One region of the Labrys neptuniae genome, then DNA from elsewhere that is predicted to be linked to it. Evidence: predicted binding sites of a transcription regulator. Region 1 holds the regulator's gene; each other region holds the start of a gene.
What was found. Region 1 encodes LexA, which represses DNA repair genes until DNA is damaged. Its sites were predicted from a motif close to TGTTCNNNNTGTGTTCNG; they were not measured.
Positions count from the first base shown of each region.

Region 2: a site for LexA is predicted at 2,243-2,260, ahead of ABXS05_RS01280 (2'-5' RNA ligase family protein). Genes of this name have one in related genera too.
Region 3: a site for LexA is predicted at 1,883-1,900, ahead of ABXS05_RS11390 (ImuA family protein). Genes of this name have one in related genera too.
Region 4: a site for LexA is predicted at 2,204-2,221, ahead of uvrA (excinuclease ABC subunit UvrA). Genes of this name have one in related genera too.

Region 1 covers NZ_JBFNQD010000001.1:801,368-805,563, reverse strand. The annotation lists gene ABXS05_RS03930 (hypothetical protein) at 1-89, shown strand, start outside; gene ABXS05_RS03925 (TOBE domain-containing protein) at 306-512, shown strand; gene ABXS05_RS03920 (pentapeptide repeat-containing protein) at 624-1,307, opposite strand; gene lexA (transcriptional repressor LexA) at 1,336-2,058, opposite strand; gene ABXS05_RS03910 (molybdopterin molybdotransferase MoeA) at 2,171-3,391, opposite strand; gene moaC (cyclic pyranopterin monophosphate synthase MoaC) at 3,388-3,891, opposite strand; gene trpC (indole-3-glycerol phosphate synthase TrpC) at 3,888-4,196, opposite strand, start outside.
Region 2 covers NZ_JBFNQD010000001.1:282,087-286,282, reverse strand. The annotation lists gene ABXS05_RS01295 (amidohydrolase) at 1-72, shown strand, start outside; gene ABXS05_RS01290 (APH(3') family aminoglycoside O-phosphotransferase) at 169-951, shown strand; gene ABXS05_RS01285 (YdeI/OmpD-associated family protein) at 984-1,583, opposite strand; gene ABXS05_RS01280 (2'-5' RNA ligase family protein) at 1,598-2,206, opposite strand; gene ABXS05_RS01275 (GFA family protein) at 2,333-2,746, opposite strand; gene ABXS05_RS01270 (SRPBCC family protein) at 2,762-3,229, opposite strand; gene ABXS05_RS01265 (ArsR/SmtB family transcription factor) at 3,226-3,555, opposite strand; gene ABXS05_RS01260 (SDR family oxidoreductase) at 3,745-4,196, opposite strand, start outside.
Region 3 covers NZ_JBFNQD010000003.1:130,027-134,222, forward strand. The annotation lists gene ABXS05_RS11380 (ABC transporter permease) at 1-44, shown strand, start outside; sul1 at 153-208, shown strand; gene ABXS05_RS11385 (SulP family inorganic anion transporter) at 278-1,762, shown strand; gene ABXS05_RS11390 (ImuA family protein) at 1,925-2,710, shown strand; gene ABXS05_RS11395 (Y-family DNA polymerase) at 2,625-4,196, shown strand, end outside.
Region 4 covers NZ_JBFNQD010000001.1:513,302-517,497, reverse strand. The annotation lists gene uvrA (excinuclease ABC subunit UvrA) at 1-2,128, opposite strand, end outside; gene arfB (alternative ribosome rescue aminoacyl-tRNA hydrolase ArfB) at 2,273-2,698, shown strand; gene ABXS05_RS02390 (HAD-IA family hydrolase) at 2,739-3,395, opposite strand; gene ABXS05_RS02385 (regulatory protein RecX) at 3,528-4,058, shown strand; gene ABXS05_RS02380 (DUF2938 domain-containing protein) at 4,124-4,196, shown strand, end outside.

The DNA of each region.
Region 1 (4,196 bases):
ATATAAATGGTGACAAGAAGGCGGATTTTCAGATCGCGATCCAGGGCACGGTCAATTTGCAAAGCAGCGACATCATCGGCCTCACCTGAGCGTTGGCTGCATCGCGTCTGAGCGAGAAGGTGGCGGCCCCATGGGCCTCCGCCCGCAATTTTCGGGGTAACGATCGCGCGTTTTGAGGCGGTTACCCCGATCGTACCCGCCGTCTGGAAGGGGCCACCGCCACGCTAATTTCACCAGTATTTGCCGGTGGACATTGCTTCAGGAATGATGATGATCGCGTCTTTCGCGTCGCCAAGGGAAGTTTCATGAAAATCAGCGCCCGCAACCAGATCAAGGGCACGATCAAGAGCGTGACGAAGGGGCAGACGACCTCCCACATCCAGCTCGAGGTCAACGGCACCATCATTACTGCGTCGATCACCAATGAGGCCGTCGACGACCTCAATCTCAAGCCCGGCCAGAATGCCTATGCCGTCATCAAGGCCTCAGACGTCATGATTGCTGTCGACTGACCTGTCTTCCCGGTTCATGACGACCTTCGGCGGTGCTCGGGCGAATAGTGGTTCGAGCACTCCTGGTTGCCTGGTGTCGAGCGGATTAGCCTGCGAATTCCGGAGGTTCTCTCAGGCAATCCGCAAGCCCAGTTCGGCCAGCAATTGGCCGGCCTGGCCTTTCGAGATCGTGGCGCCCTTGAAATAACGGGTGTCTGCCAGCTTCAGCCCGCCGAGATCGGCACCGCGCAAGTCGGCACCCTCGAAGCGAGCATCGACAAGATTGGCATCACGCAGACTGCATTCCTCGAAGATCGCCTCGCGAAAATCACATTGGCGCAAATCGGCCTGGGTGAAGTCGAGGCGACGCAGCACGCTCTTCCGGAAGGAAAAGGCCGGCAGCTTGGCCGACATCAGCAGAACTTCCTCGAAAACCAGCCCCAGCCCCGAGGTTTCGGAGAGGTCCGCCCCGGTCAGCTTGCAACCGGTAAAAGCCGTCGAGGCCGCCTTGGCGCGCCGGAAGCTGGTATTGCTGTAATCACCGGTGCGGAACGCCGCTTCCTCCAGGTCCGTGCCACGGAAATCGGCGCCGCTCGCTTTGCAGTTGCGCCAGAGTGTATTGGCAAGCCTGGCGCCGACCAGCTTGGCGTTTCTGAGCCTGCAGCGCTCGAAGGCCCAATGAGAGAGATCGAGACGCGAAAGATCGCACTCCTCCATCTCGCAATCGACGAGGGAATGCGGAAGCTTCGCCGCGAGCAGGTTTTCGACATCGCGGCGCCGCAAGCTGCAGTTCGCGATCGCGCGAAGCGCGTTCATAGCCGGCAAGCCACGATGTCGGCCACGCTCAATAGCGACGGAACAAACCGACCAGCTTGCCCTGGATCTGCACCCGGTCGGGCCCGAAGATACGGGTTTCATAGGCCGGATTGGCGGCCTCCAGTGCGATGGAGGCTCCGCGCTTGCGCAGGCGCTTGAGTGTCGCCTCCTCGTCGTCGATCAGTGCCACGACGATGTCGCCGGTATCGGCGTGGTCCTGGCGGCGGATAAGCACGGTGTCATTGTCGAAGATACCGGCTTCGATCATGGAATCGCCGCGCACTTCCAGGGCGAAATGATCGCCGGAGGACAACATTTCCGGCGTGACGCTGATGGTGTGGCTCTTGGACTGGATGGCGGAGACCGGCGTGCCGGCGGCGATACGCCCCATCACCGGGACGAGGACCGGCCGGCCGACCTCGTCGTCAATTTCAGGCCTGACGGGGCGAACCTTGCCGAGATTGCCCTCGATTACATTGGGGCGGAAACCACGCTGGGAAGAGGCGAGCGACAGGCCGCCACCGCTCGGCACCGCCGATTCGGGCAAGCGCACCACTTCCAGCGCACGGGCGCGGTTGGGCAGGCGCCGAATGAAGCCACGCTCCTCCAGCGCCATGATCAGGCGGTGAATGCCGGACTTGGACCTGAGGTCCAGTGCTTCCTTCATCTCATCGAAGGAAGGAGGCACACCCTGTTCCTTCAGGCGCTCATGAATGAACCGAAGCAATTCATGTTGTTTCTTGGTCAGCATGGCTATCCCGTCGTGGCGGCCGCGAATCACGGTGAAGGTGTAAACAAAACAAGAACAGTGCTACATGTTCCTACTGTGTTCTGCAACAATGAAGTTCAGGTTAAAGACGTGGTCAATAGCCGGCCGCACGGAGATCGATGATCTCGCAGGTCTCACCCGCCTTTGCTTCGGGTGCGAAGGGCGGCCGGATCACCAGGCAGTCGGCATGCTGCATCACGCTGACGAGCGACGAATCCTGCAGTGCCAATGGCTCTACCTTGAGGATGTCTGACGTATCGTCAAGCAGGAAGCGGGCCCGTATATAATCCTCGCGGACATCGTTGGCCGGCCAGGAGCGGGCAAAGACGGCCTTGCGGCGTGGCGGGCCGGCGTCGGAACGGCCAAGCAACGCGCGCAGCAGCGGCACCAGGAAGAGGACGCCGCAAACCACGGAGGAGACCGGATTGCCCGGCAGTCCGAGGATGTGCATGGCGCCGAGCCGCCCATGCAGCAGCGGCTTGCCTGGCCGCATCGCGATTTTCCAGAAGCCTAGCCGCATGCCTTCGCGGGTCAACGCGGTCTGGATCAGATCGTGATCGCCGACGGAGGCGCCACCGATGGTGACGAGCACATCGGCCTTTTCGGCGCGAGCTCGCTTGATGGCGGCTTCCAGGGCCGGGAAGTCGTCGCTGGCGATGCCGAGGTCGAGCACTTCGCCGCCTTCGGCCTCGACAAGGGCGCGGATGGCGAAATTGTTGGAGGCAACGATCTGGTTTTCGCCGATGGCCTGGCCGGGCAATACCAGTTCGTCGCCGGTGGCGAGGATGGCGACCTTGGGGCGGCGGTGGACCGGCAGACCAGGGTGGTTCATTGCGGCGGCGAGGGCGATATCGCGGGGGCCGATGACGGTTCCAGGCCTCAGGGCCTCACGGCCTTCGGCAAAATCCAGTCCGCGGCCCCGGATATGCTGGCCGGGCTTGGCCGTGGCCTCCAGGATGACGCGATTGCCGTCGCGCCGGGTCTGTTCCTGGATCACCACGGTGTCGGCGCCGTCAGGTACGGGCGCGCCCGTAAAGATGCGCACGGCCTGGTTCTCGCCGACCCGACCGGCATAGCCATGCCCGGCGGCAGACTCGCCGATCAATTCGAGGCTGGCTCCCTGCTTGGCGTCATCCACGCGTACTGCATAGCCGTCCATGGCCGAGGCGTTGAAACCGGGCTGGGTTCTCAGCGCGGTGATGGCGGAAGCAAGCACGCGTCCGCGCGTGGCGTGCAGTGGCACGGTTTCGACAGGAAGCGGGGTGACGCCGGCAACCACCTTGGCCAGCGCGTCCGCGACGGGAAGCAGGCTCATGGATTTTCCTCCGCATGCCAATCGCCGGATTTGCCGCCGGACTTCTCTACGAGCCTGATCGCCTCGATGCGCATGCCCCGGTCGGCGGCTTTGACCATGTCATAGATGGTCAGGCAGGCGACGGAAACAGCGGTCAGCGCTTCCATCTCCACGCCGGTCTGACCCGCGACCTTGGCTGTCGCCCGCACCGTCAGACCGGGCAGAGCGGTGTCGGGCTCGATCTCGACGGCGACCTTGCTGAGGAGCAGCGGGTGGCAGAGCGGAATGAGTTCATGGGTTTTCTTGGCGGCCATGATACCGGCGATGCGGGCCGTGGCGCGAACATCACCTTTCTTGGCATCACCCGACAAGACGAGGTCGAGCGTCTCGCGCTGCATCACCACCCGCCCTTCGGCAATTGCGGTGCGGCTCGTCACGGCCTTTTGCGAAACATCGACCATGTTCGCCTCGCCGGAGGCGTCGAGATGGGTAAGGCTAGGATTCGTATTTTGCCGGCTCATGCCGCCTGGTCCACAGACAGCAGGGCACGCGTGGCGGCGGCGACGTCGGCCTGGCGCATCAGGCTCTCGCCCACCAGGAAGGTGTTCACATCAGCCTTCTGCAGGCGCTGGACGTCGCCGGGTGTGAAGATGCCGCTTTCGCCGACCAGGAGACGATCGCCGGGCACCAGCGGCGCCAGTGTCTCGGTCGTCTCCAGGCGGGTGACAAAGTCGTTGAGATCGCGATTGTTGATGCCGATCATGCCGACATCGAGCGTGAGGGACCGCTCGAGCTCGTCGTGATTGTGGATCTCGCACAGCACGTC
Region 2 (4,196 bases), 520 kb from region 1:
CGCAAGCTCGTGCTGCGAGGCGGCGTGGTGGCTGCCGAAAATGGCGTCGTCGCCGAGGCACTGCCCGCTTGAGTTCGCATCGGGCCGCCTTCTTTCCGTCCAGGGAATCGGGCCAGAGTGACAAGAGCCGGCTTGCCGGCGCCTGATGGAACCTGGACGATACCGTCAATGGAATCAGCGCTGAACCTGCCCGCCGACTGGCGCCGCGATCTGGCAGGCTATGGTTGGAAGGCCCAGTCGATCGGAGCCTCCGGTGCAGGCGTCTTTCGCCTCGAAGCGCCGGACAGACCGGATCTGTTCGTCAAGACCGAGGAACTGTCACCGCTCGCTGAATTGCCGGATGAAGGACCGCGCCTGGACTGGCTGGGCGCCCGCGGCATCCCATGCCCGAAACGCCTGGCGGAGACCCGGCATGACGGCCGACACTGGCTGCTAATGAGTGCCATTTCAGGCACGATCCTGTCGTCTCAGGCCGGTCTTGCCCCGGAACGGGTGGTCGACATCGCCGCCGACGCCCTGCGGCATCTGCATGCTATCGACAGGACCGGTTGTCCGTTCGACCACCGCGCCGACAGCCGCATCGCCTTGGCCGAAGCCCGGCTCAAGGCTGGCCTCGTCGACGAGGAGGATTTCGATGAGGAGCGCGCCGGCCAGACCGCAGCCGATGTCTTCGCCGAACTGTCGCCCCTGCGACCGCGCCAGGAAGACCTTGTCGTCACGCATGGCGATGCGACGCTGGAGAACCTGCTGGCGGACAAGGACGTCTTTTCCGGCTTCATCGATTGTGCCCGGGCTGGGCTCGCCGATCGCCACCAGGACCTGGCGCTCGCGACGCGCAGCATCGGCGATCACTTCGGGTCAACCCAGGTCGAGCGTTTTCTCGCCCGCTACGGCATCGTGCCGGATCCGGAGCGCATGGCCTTCTATCTTCTGCTGGACGAGTTCTTCTGAACCGCGGCGATGTGCGCAGAGGTGCCGCCGCCTCATTTCCTCGATTGCGGATAGATCGTCTCGCCGCGTTTGAGCATGGCGACGAAGGCCTCGATCTTCTTCTTCCGCCCTGCCTCGGTCTTGGTGTTGTGCATGCGAAAGGCCAATGCGAAGCGGTTCTGTGCGCTGAGCATTGCCAGCATCTGCAGCGCTTCCGGCTCGGCCTCGATCGCAGCCTGGAGATCGTCCGGAATCTTCAGGTCCTTGCCGCTCTCATAGGCCCGATCCCAGCGGCCGTCCGCCTTGGCCGCCTCCACCTGCTTCAACCCGTGTTCGGTCATGCGCCCTTCGGCGACCAGCCGGGCAACATTGTCGACATTGATCCGGCTCCAGATACTCTTGCGCCCGCGCGGCGTGTAGCGTTGCAGGAAGCTGCGCTCATCGAAGCTCTTGCGCACCGCATCGATCCAGCCCCAGCATAGCACGACGTCGATCGCCTGCTTGGGCGTGATCGAGGCGAGGCCCGAACCCGCCTTGTGGATCTTGATCCAGACTTCGCTTTGGCTGTCGTGATGGTCGCGGAGCCAGGTGTAGAAGCTCTCGGCATCGGCGAATTCACGGACCTTGGCGGGATCGACAATGACGGGCGGCATCAGGGTTCCTTGGGTTAATGCAGCAGCGGCTTGGGTTCGCTCAGGGGCCAGCGCTTGATGATCCGGTATTCCGTCTTGCCCAACCTGCTGTGAACCAGGCAAAAACCTTCGATCTGAAGGGGGATTGGGTCGATCCGCTGTTCCGATATTGGCCTCTCGCCATAGGACAAGGTCAGATGGGGCGTGAAATCCGGTAAGGCACGTATACCGAACTTGGTCATGGCTGCGCCTAATGTCTCATGGAGCTCTAACAGGCCCGCGCCCTCGCCGAGTAGGACAAGGGGGTAGCGTAGCGCCCTGCCCGGCTTCGGGAACGCACCAAAACTCTTGATGGCATGCAGTGTTATCTCGAAAGCAGGCAATTGCACGAGATCGCCGGCCAGTTCCGCCGCATAGGTACGCGGTGACTTGAGGCGCTTGAAGTCGCCGACATGGTGGAGTGAGACGTGGAAGCGGTCCGGCCGCAACATGCTGCCGCCGAGAGGGTTCGCCTTGAGAAAATCCTGTCTGAACCGTTCGATCCGAAGCGCATCCTCCACGCCGGGAAACACCGCGAAGAACAGTCTTTCGCTTCGTAAAGGCCCGCGCGGAAGCTCGCCATAGAAGTCAAACGCCAACTGCATGATGACCTCGCGTTCTCGACCGGCACTACCCGTAACTAGAACAAAAAGAGAACTATGGTCAACCGCATTGTATTCGGTCGTCAGGCGGCTAATGGCCGCCACCCTGGCGCTAGGCGGCCAGTTTCCTCACCGCGGCGGCATTTTCTCGAATTTCGGCAAATCTGGATCGAGGTGGTCCCAGGCATAACCCCCGCTGGCATAGGTCACCGCCTGTGGCTTGTAGCGGCCCGGCTCGTCGAGGCTCGTGGCACGGACGGCGAAAAATTGCGGCATGGACGAGAAGGTCAGATAGACCGGCGATCCGCAGGTGGGACAGAAATAGCGGGTCTTCCTGACGCCGCTGTCGGCGACCATCTCCCAGGGCCGCCCTTCCCCCGTAAGAGCCACATTCTGCCGCGGGAAGGTCAGGTGGGACTGATGCCCCGTGCCACTTTCGCGCTGGCAGTCGCGGCACTGGCAATCATTGCTGAACACCGGCTCGGCAGTGATCTCGTAGCGGATCGCACCGCAGGCGCATCCGCCGGTATAGGCCTTGCTCATCTCGTCCTCCTCGCCTCAGTCCTTGCTGCCGGCCACGACGTTGCCGAGGTTGCGCAGGACCTTCTTCCAACCCTCGCCCATATTCCTGAAAGCCGTCTCGTTCCTGGGCATCACGAAGCCGGCATGGACGAGGCGAACCCGCGTCCCGCCTTTGGCGGCCTCCAGCGTCCAGGTCACCACCGTATCGAGACGCGATCCATAGCCCGCATTGCTCTCGTCGCCGCCCTGCCAGGCATAGGCGAGACGCTCGTTTGGCTTCACGTCCAGCACCCTGCAATGGATGACGCCGTCCCAGGCGCCGGCGGGCGTGGTGCGAAAGGTGAAACGCTGTCCTTCCACCGCAGCGAAATCGGCAGGCGCCATCATCCAGCGGGCGATGAGATCGCCCGAGGTCAGCGCTTTCCAGATGATCTCCGGAGCATGCGGGAAGATCTCGTCGACCACGATTGCCTGCGTATCCGGCTTCAAGGCTGAATCATTCACGGATCGATCTCCTTCAAGAGGGTTCTGAGATTGGCGAAGCGCTGGCGCCAGAACAGGCTGTAATGGCTCATCCAGTCGGCCAGCGGCTCGAGGCCGCCGGGTTCGGCCCGGTAATAGACCTTCCGCCCCTCCGGACGTTCGGCGACGAGCCCCGCCTGTTTCAACGCCTTGAGATGCTGAGAAACCGCGCCCTGCGTGACGCCGCTTCCCTGCGTCAGTTCGGCAACGGTGATCTCGTCGCATCCGACGATCCGCTCGAACACGGCGCGCCTCGTGGGGTCCGCGAGGGCGCGCATGACGGTGTCGATGGCGATTGTCTCTGTCATGAAAACCCATTAGCAAATGCTAATTGATTAGTCAACACTAATGTTTATGAACTTATAAGAAAGGGGCATAGCGGCATCGTGGGATGCGGCCTGCCCCTTCAACGGCCCGGAGCGTCGCCCCACATACAGGCAACATCGAGAAGGCAGGCGCTCGTCGCGTTCCCGCCCAAAGTCTGGGGCGAAACCCAGTCAGCCCGCTTGCGCCAGAGCTACGGCATCCGCCCCGGCGGGGAAACGGAGCCGGCCGGAGGTGTCGTGGACAGCGGCCCACACAGCCTGCGCAACGTCACTCTCCCGCGTGGTCATGGCCGGCTTCGCGAAGGCCTCGAGAATTGGCCGCGCAAACTCGGCATAGTCCCCGGGGAGCAAATCTTCGACCGGCACGATGGCATTGGTGCCGAACCGGGTGGTCGGAGCATAGCCGGGCTCGACGAGCTTGACCTGCACCCCGAAATGACCGAGCTCATGAGCGAGCGAGCCCGAGAACCCTTCGACTGCCTGCTTGGACGCGGTGTAGGCGGCAGCGAGCGGAAACTCGCCGAGCGTTACGCTCGATGTCACGTTGACGATGGTACCCGCACGACGTGCACGCATTTGCGGGATGAGTGCCCGGCACATGGCCATGACACCGATCGTGTTGG
Region 3 (4,196 bases), on a different contig from region 1:
CGCCGGCTGCCCTGCTCAAGCCCTTCCGCAAGGAGGAGCGCTGAGCGCAAAAACGGCCGCCCTCGATTTGCTGCCGGCCACAACAAAATGCGGCCGGCACTGCCTTTCGCCTTGCCTCGGCCTGCGCCTTGCCGCTAGAAGGAGGCCATTCAGAAGGACCCGGTGAAATTCCGGGTGGCTCTTCCGGCCGCCGATCCGCCGGATAACGCAAATGGCGCGACAGCATCATCCAACCCGTTTCAGCGGGTATGGCCGCATGTCCCTTGCGAATTTTCTCATGAACAAATTGTCTGCCTATTCCCGGGAATGGTTTTCCAATCCGCGTGGCGACGTGCTTTCGGGCATCGTCGTCGCCCTTGCCCTGATCCCCGAAGCCATCGGCTTTTCGGTGATCGCGGGCGTCGACCCCAAGGTCGGCCTCTACGCCTCCGTGGTGATCGCCTGCGTGATCGCCTTCACCGGCGGGCGCCCCGCCATGATCTCGGCGGCCACCGCCTCCACCGCCGTGCTGATGACGGGCCTCGTACGCGACCACGGCTTGCAATATCTGTTCGCGGCCACCATCCTGATGGGCGCGTTCCAGATCATCGCCGGCTTCCTCAAGCTCGGCCGGCTGATGCGCTTCGTCTCCCAATCGGTGATGACGGGCTTCGTCAACGCCCTGGCGATCCTGATCTTCCTGGCCCAGCTGCCCGAGCTCGTGCATGTACCGGTGGCAACCTATGGCCTGATCGCCCTCGGCCTCGCCATCATCTATCTGTTTCCCTATGTCACCAGAGCCATTCCGGCACCTCTGGTCGCGATCGCCGTGCTCACTGCCATCGCCTGGGGTTTCGGGCTGGACGTGCGCACGGTGGCCCATCTGGGCGAGCTTCCCTCCACTTTGCCGAGCTTCGGTCTGCCTGAGGTGCCGCTGACGCTGGAAACGCTACGGATCCTGACACCGGTGGCGCTCACTCTGGCGGCCGTGGGCCTGCTCGAATCCCTGCTCACTGCGCAGATCGTCGACGACATGACGGATACGCCGAGCAACAAGAACCGCGAATGCGCCGGCCAGGGTATCGCGAACATGGCCTCGGCCCTGTTCGGCGGCATGGGCGGCTGCGCCATGATCGGCCAGTCGGTGATCAACGTGTCCTCCGGTGCGCGCGGCCGCCTGTCCTCGCTGGTGGCCGGTGGCTTTCTCCTGATCCTGCTGGTGGCGCTGCAGGATCTGCTCGCCATCGTGCCGGTCGCCGCCCTGACGGCGGTGATGATCATGGTCTCGATCAACACCTTCTCCTGGCGCTCGCTCCTGCAATTGCGCAGCAACCCCGTGCCTTCCTCGGTGGTGATGCTGGCAACCGTCGGCACCGTGGTTGTAACGGCCGACCTCGCCAAGGGCGTGCTGGTTGGCGTGCTCCTGTCGGGCGTGTTCTTCGCCGGCAAGGTCTCGCGCCTCAGCCGCGTGCGCTCGACCCTCTCGGCCGACGGCAAGGAGCGCGTCTACCGGGTCGAAGGCCAGATCTTCTTCGCCTCGGCAGGCACCTTCAGCGACGCCGTCGATGTGCAGGAACCCGTCGAGCGGATCGTCATCGACGTCGGGGCGGCGCATTTCTGGGACATCTCGGCGGTCGGCGCACTCGACCGCATCGTCCTCAAGGCGCGCCGCCACGGGCGCGAGGTCGAGGTCGTCGGCCTCAACGAGGCCAGCGCCACCCTGGTGGAACGCTTCGCCGTGCACGACAAGGAAGGCCAGCCCCGCTCCCTGCCCTCGCATTGAAGCGCGCTTCGTAAGGCCTTTGAAATCAGGGGACTCTGCCATCTCGTGATGGAAGAGTCCCTTTACCATGCCGGGCTCTTTCCCGCCCCGATGGAGCGCGATCAAAGACTCTGCTTGAAATGTTCTTGTTTTGTTCTAGTCTGAGCGAAACGGATCATAGCCATGACGATACGCGTTCCCCCTCCTTCTGTCCTCGCCGGCCAACGAGCCGAGAAGCTGGCGGAATTGCGTGCCCTGCTGCCCCGGCTCGACCATGTGCATGCCGATGCCGGCGTGCTGCCTTTTGGCATCGGGGCGATCGACGCGCGCCTGCCGGGTGGCGGCCTCGCCTTGGACGGCCTGCATGAAATTGCGCCGCAAACCATTTTCGACAATGGCTGCGCACTGGGTTTCCTCGCCTCCCGCCTGTCCCTGCGCCAGGCCAAGGGCATGGTCTGGCTGGTGACCTCGCCGCGCGGCCTGGCCGGCCTCGGGCGGCTCTACGGCCACGGCCTCAACGCCCTCGGCCTCGACCCCGCCGGGCTCATCATGGCCGCGGCCGGCGACGAGACCGAGGCCGCCTGGGCCATGGAGGAAATCCTGCGCTCCGGCGCCGCCGCGGCGGTGGCAGCCGTGACGGGCGGCGGCATGGACGCCGCCACCAGCCGACGCCTCCAGCTCGCGGCAGCCTCCGCCCCCTGTCCTCTCTTCCTTCTGCGCCCGCCTTTGGCCGCGCCTTCCCTGGCCGCGATCACCCGCTGGCGCATCGGCGCGGCCGCCGGGCCGCGCGATCGTTTCGGCCTTCTCACCGCCTGGCGCTGGCACGTTCGGCTCGAGCGCAGCCGCAACGGGCAAAGCGGATCCTGGCTCATGGAGTATGACCATGCCTCGCATCGTCTCGATCTATCTGCCACGCTGGCCGATCCAGCGCTTTCTCGTCGCCCAGAGCAACGCGCCAAGGTCGCTTGATACGATCGATGCTCATTACCCCTTCGTCCTGACGGTCGATGCCGCCGGAGGCCCGCGCATTGCCGCCGCCAGCAAGCCGGCCGAGATCGAGGGCCTTGCCGCGGGCGGGCTGGTCGCCGATGCGAGAGCCAAGGTGCCGGGGCTGCAGACCCGCCCGGCCATGCCGGAGGCCGATGCCAGGGCCCTGCACCGGCTCGGCCTATGGGCGATGCGCTATACACCCTCCGTGGCTCTTTATCGCGAAGCTGACGGGGCCGACGGCCTGTTCCTCGACGTCACCGGCGCTAGCCATCTGGCGGGCGGCGAACAGGCCCTGCTCGCCGACATCGTCAAGCGCCTGCGCCATCTTCGCCTCGGCGCGCGCGTGGCGCTGGCCGACACACCCGGCGCGGCCTGGGCACTCTCCCGCTTCCATGCCCAGAACGGCACTGTCATCGCCGAGGACGGCGATCCCGGCCCGGTTCTTGCCGATCTGCCCTTGGCGGCCCTGCGCCTTGGCGAGGCAACGGTCCAGACCCTGCGCCGCCTCGGCTTCACCCGCATCGGCGATCTCATTGGCAAGCCGCGCGCCCCCTTCGCCGCGCGTTTCGATGCGATCCTGCTCAAGCGCCTCGACCAGGCCATGGGGCGGCGTGAGGAAGCCCTCGCCTTGATCGAGCCGCCGCCGCTCTATCATCGCAGCCGCCAGCTCCTCGAGCCGGTGGTGAGCCAGGCGGCCGTGGTGCATGTCGCCGCCCGCCTGATGCAGGACCTGGTTCCGGCCCTCGTCGCGGGCGGGGTGGCAGCACGCGCCTTGCAGTTGCGCCTGTTCCGGGTCGATGGCGAGGTGCGCACCATCCATATCGGCCTTGCCGCCGCCACGCGCGATCCGGCCCATATCGCCAGGCTGGTGGAGCTCGACCTGGAACGGCTGGGCGAGACCATCGATGCCGGCTTCGGCTTCGAGACCATCAGCCTGACCGCCACCGTCACCGAGAAATTCGGCCAGCGTCAGAGCCGCCTGTCCCTCAAGGAAGGACGCCGGGATGCGCCGCCGGCCGATGCCGCCGAACGCCGGGCCGAGTTGATCGACGCCCTCCGCCAGCGCCTCGGCCCCGGCAGCGTACAGCGGCTCCATCCCGTCGCCCGGCACGATCCGGCCTTTGCCGAGGAGGCACGCGATGCCGCCGATCCCGAGCCAACTTGGCCGGCGGCCGATGGCTCGCATCAGCGGCCGCCTCTGTTCCTCGACCAGCCCGAGCCCCTGCAGATTCTTGCGACCAGCCCGGAAGGCCTGCCCGACCATGTCCGTTGGCGTGGCTCGTCCCATCGCATCACCGCACTGCAGGGGCCGGAGCGCATCGCCGGTCCCTGGTGGGAAGCGGCTCCCCCGGCCCTGCCCGACAAGCCGGGCAAGGAGGAATATGGCTGGGGCAAGATGGGGGAGGAATCGCCTGCCCTCCCCGACAGCGAAAGCCCTAAGAGCCAGAAGCGCAACCGCTTCGAG
Region 4 (4,196 bases), 290 kb from region 1:
CGATGTCGATGACCTTGTCGATCAGTTCCAGGCCGTCGAGCTTGTCATAGGGGGCAGGGTGCTCCAGCGCGCCGTTTAGCTTGCGGGCGACGGCCTTGTAGATGGTATCGATCAGCAGGGTCGACTTGCCACCGCCGGAAACGCCGGTGACGCAGGTGAACAGGCCGAGCGGCACCTCGACCGAGACATCCTTGAGATTGTTGCCGCGGGCGCCGGTGAGCTTCAGCGCCTTGCCCTTCTGGCGCCGGCGCCGTTCGGTCGGCATGGGGACCGAGAGCTGGCCGGTCAGATATTTGCCGGTGAGGGAAGCCGGATTGGCCATCACCTCGGCCGGCGTGCCCTGGGCTACGACTCGCCCGCCATGCACGCCCGCGCCCGGACCTACATCGACGACATGATCGGCCTGCAGGATGGCATCCTCGTCATGCTCCACCACGATGACGGTGTTGCCGAGTTCGCGCAGGCGCCGCAGCGTTTCGAGCAGGCGCTCGTTGTCGCGCTGGTGCAGGCCGATGGAAGGCTCGTCCAGCACATAGAGCACGCCGCTGAGGCCGGATCCGATCTGCGAGGCGAGGCGGATGCGCTGGCTCTCACCGCCCGAGAGCGTACCGGAATTGCGGGCAAGCGTCAGGTAATCCAGGCCGACATCGACCAGGAAGCGCAGGCGCTCGCGAATCTCCTTGAGGATGCGAACAGCGATCTCGTTCTGCTTGGTGTTGAGCTCGGCCGGCAGCGCTTCGAACCAGTGCTGGGCCTGGCGCACCGACATCGCCGAGATCTCGCCGATATGCTTGTGCGTGACCTTTACCGCCAGGGATTCGGGCTTGAGGCGAAAGCCGGCGCAGGCCTTGCATGGCGTGTTCGCCATGAAGCGCGAAATGTCCTCGCGGGCCTGTTCGGAATCTGTCTCCTTCCAGCGCCGCTCCAGATTGGTCACCACGCCTTCGAAAGCCTTGCGGGTCTCATAGGAGCGCAGGCCGTCATCAAAGGAAAAGACGATCTGTTCCTCGCCCGAACCGTAGAGGAACACCTGCTGCACCTTTTCCGGCAGGTCCTTCCAGGGCGTGGTCACGCCGAATTTGTAATGTTTGGCGAGCGCGTCGACCGTCTGGCTGTAATAGGGGCTGGTCGACTTCGCCCAGGGCGCCAGCGCGCCCTTGCGCAGCGACAATGTCTCGTCAGGCACCACCAGCACGGGATCGACCGTCATCTCGGTGCCGATCCCGTCGCAGGACGGGCAGGCACCGAAGGGATTGTTGAAGGAGAACAGCCGCGGCTCGATCTCCGGAATGGTGAAGCCGGAGACGGGGCAGGCAAATTTCTGGCTGAACATCACGCGCTTGGGCGAGCCGTCGGCCTCCTTCTGGTCGGCGAGCTCGACCACGGCAATGCCGTCGGCGAGTTCGAGCGCCGTTTCGAAGGAGTCGGCCAGACGGCTGGCGATGTCGGCGCGCACCACGATGCGGTCCACCACCACGTCGAGGTCATGCTTGAGCTTCTTGTCGAGGGCAGGGGCGTCGGCGATCTCGTAGAAGGTGCCGTCGATCTTGACGCGCTGGAAGCCGCGCTTGAGGAAATCGGCGAGCTCCTTGCGGTATTCGCCCTTGCGCCCACGCACGACGGGGGCGAGCAGGAACAGGCGGGTGCCTTCCGGCATAGCCATGACCCGGTCCACCATTTGGCTGACCGTCTGGCTTTCGATGGGCAGGCCGGTCGCCGGCGAATAGGGAATGCCGATGCGGGCCCAGAGCAGGCGCATATAGTCATAGATTTCGGTGACCGTCGCCACCGTCGAGCGCGGATTGCGCGATGTGGTCTTCTGCTCGATCGAGATGGCGGGCGACAGGCCGTCGATCTGGTCGACGTCCGGCTTCTGCATCATCTCGAGGAACTGGCGCGCATAGGCCGACAGGCTCTCGACATAGCGGCGCTGCCCTTCGGCATAGATGGTATCGAAGGCAAGCGACGACTTGCCCGAGCCGGAAAGGCCGGTAAAGACTACCAGCTTGTCGCGCGGGATTTCGAGATCGACATTCTTGAGATTGTGCTCGCGAGCGCCGCGCACGGTAATGAAGCGGCGATCGGCAGGCGATGGAACAGCGCTGCCGGAGGTGGGGCGGCCAGACATACGGACGATCCTGTGGGCTTTCAGCCTGAGATAGGCGCTTTGGCTCGCAAATTGAAGGAGGGTGTACGAAAAGACAAGAACAATTCGTGAACTTATCCGCAGAAATTAGCGGCGGCGCGCCAAGCCATACGCTATGCAGGCCGGATGATCGAGATCACACCAACTCTGTCCATCGATGAGCGCGAGATCGTCGAGGATTTCGTACGCTCCTCCGGCCCTGGCGGACAGAACGTCAACAAGCTGTCGACGGCGGTGCAATTGCGTTTCGACATCCGCACTTCGCCTTCACTCCCCAATGAGGTTGCGATCCGGGCTCAGAGGCTCGCCGGGCGCAAGCTGACGCAGGATGGGGTTGTCGTCATTCTTGCCCAGCGTTTCCGCACCCAGGAGCGTAATCGCGAAGATGCCCGCGAGAGGCTGGTTGCGCTTCTGCGCGAGGCGGCGACGCCGCCACCGCCACCCCGCAAGGCGACCAAGCCCTCCAAAGCCGCCAAGGCGCGGCGGCTTGAGTCGAAATCGCGTCGCTCGAACGTCAAATCGCTACGCGGCAGCAAGATTTCGATGGATTGAGATCTGGAAGCGCGCCGCTACCGACCGCCATCATCCTGGCTCATGCCAGGATCAGCGCCTTCACCTCGTCCATCGTCTCGGCGATGTGATCGGCGCCGGCCGCTACCAGGGTTTCCTCGCTGGGGGGCATATGGTGCAGGCCGCCGACGAAGCCGATCGCCGTCATGCCCGCGGCCTTTGCTGCCTTGACGCCGACCACGCTGTCTTCGACCACGACGGTGTCGGCGGGATCCGCGCCGAGCGCCTTTGCCGCATGGAGAAACAGATCCGGCGCCGGTTTCCCCCGCGCCACCAGCTTCGCGCTGAAGATGTTGGGATAGACCAGTTCGAACAGGTTGGTGATGCTGAGGCCGAGACCAAGCTTGGCAGGTGGGCTGTTGGAGGCGACGCAAAAGGGCATAGGCAGGCTTTGGAGCACGTCGCGCACGCCTGGAATGGGTTCCAGACGCTCTACATAGGCCGCTCGCAGCATACTGCGCGTGGTTTCGGCATGGTTCGGCGGCAGCTTGAGTCCGAAATCGTGCTCGAAGCGCTCCTCCAAGGCCTCCTGGGTCAGGCCGAGGAAACGCTGCATCACGTCATGCGCGGTGACTTTTACGCCGAGGGCCGACAAGGCCTCGGCCTCGACTTCGGCCGACAGGATCTCGCTGTCGACGAGAACACCATCGCAATCGAAAATCACCAGAGAGAAGGACATGGGAACCGCCTGATCCAAGAAGACGTGCAGAGGCCGGCGTGCCGCGATTCTTGTCAAGCCAGGTCCGAGCGGGGGGATGATGGCGCGTGGCCACGAGTTCCGGCAAGTTCTTTCCAACGATTCGAGGCTGCCATGTCCATCATCCCGTCGCTGAGCCGCGAAGAAAGCTGGATGCGCAAGTCCGCGCTCCATTATCTCGGCCAGCGATCGACCAGCGTCGCCAACCTCCGTCAGGTCCTGCAGCGAAGGGCACGCCGCAAATTGGGTCCGGAAGCTGACGTCGCCGACCTGATCGAGCGCACGATCGGCTATTGCCGGCAGCTCGGTTTCATCGACGACGCCAGTTTTGTGGAGGCACGCCTTCACGCCGGACGCAGCCGGGGCCTTTCGGCGCGCCGGATCGGCGCTGCCCTGGCTGCCAAGGGCGTCGATCGCACTTTGGTGGCTGAGGCTCTTGCGGGAGAGGAAAGTGACGCAGCCGAAGAAAGGGCTGCTGCACGGCTGGCACAGCGCCGGCGCATCGGTCCCTGGCGCCGGACGGACAAGGAAGCCGAGATCGAACGGGAAATCGCTATATTGGCACGCGGTGGCTTTGCCGTTTCGCTGGCACGCCGCATCATCATCGCGGATCCCGACGAAATCCGCGCTCTTCTCGAAATTTGAAATCTTGCGTCTGCCGAGCGCAGCGTGTTTTGTATGATGAATACAGTCCTCTTGGCGGAATCGGCATGTTCGAACTTTTCTGGCGCGGCGTTGCGATCGGCGTTGGTGCAACGATCCTGATGGATCTATGGGCGATCC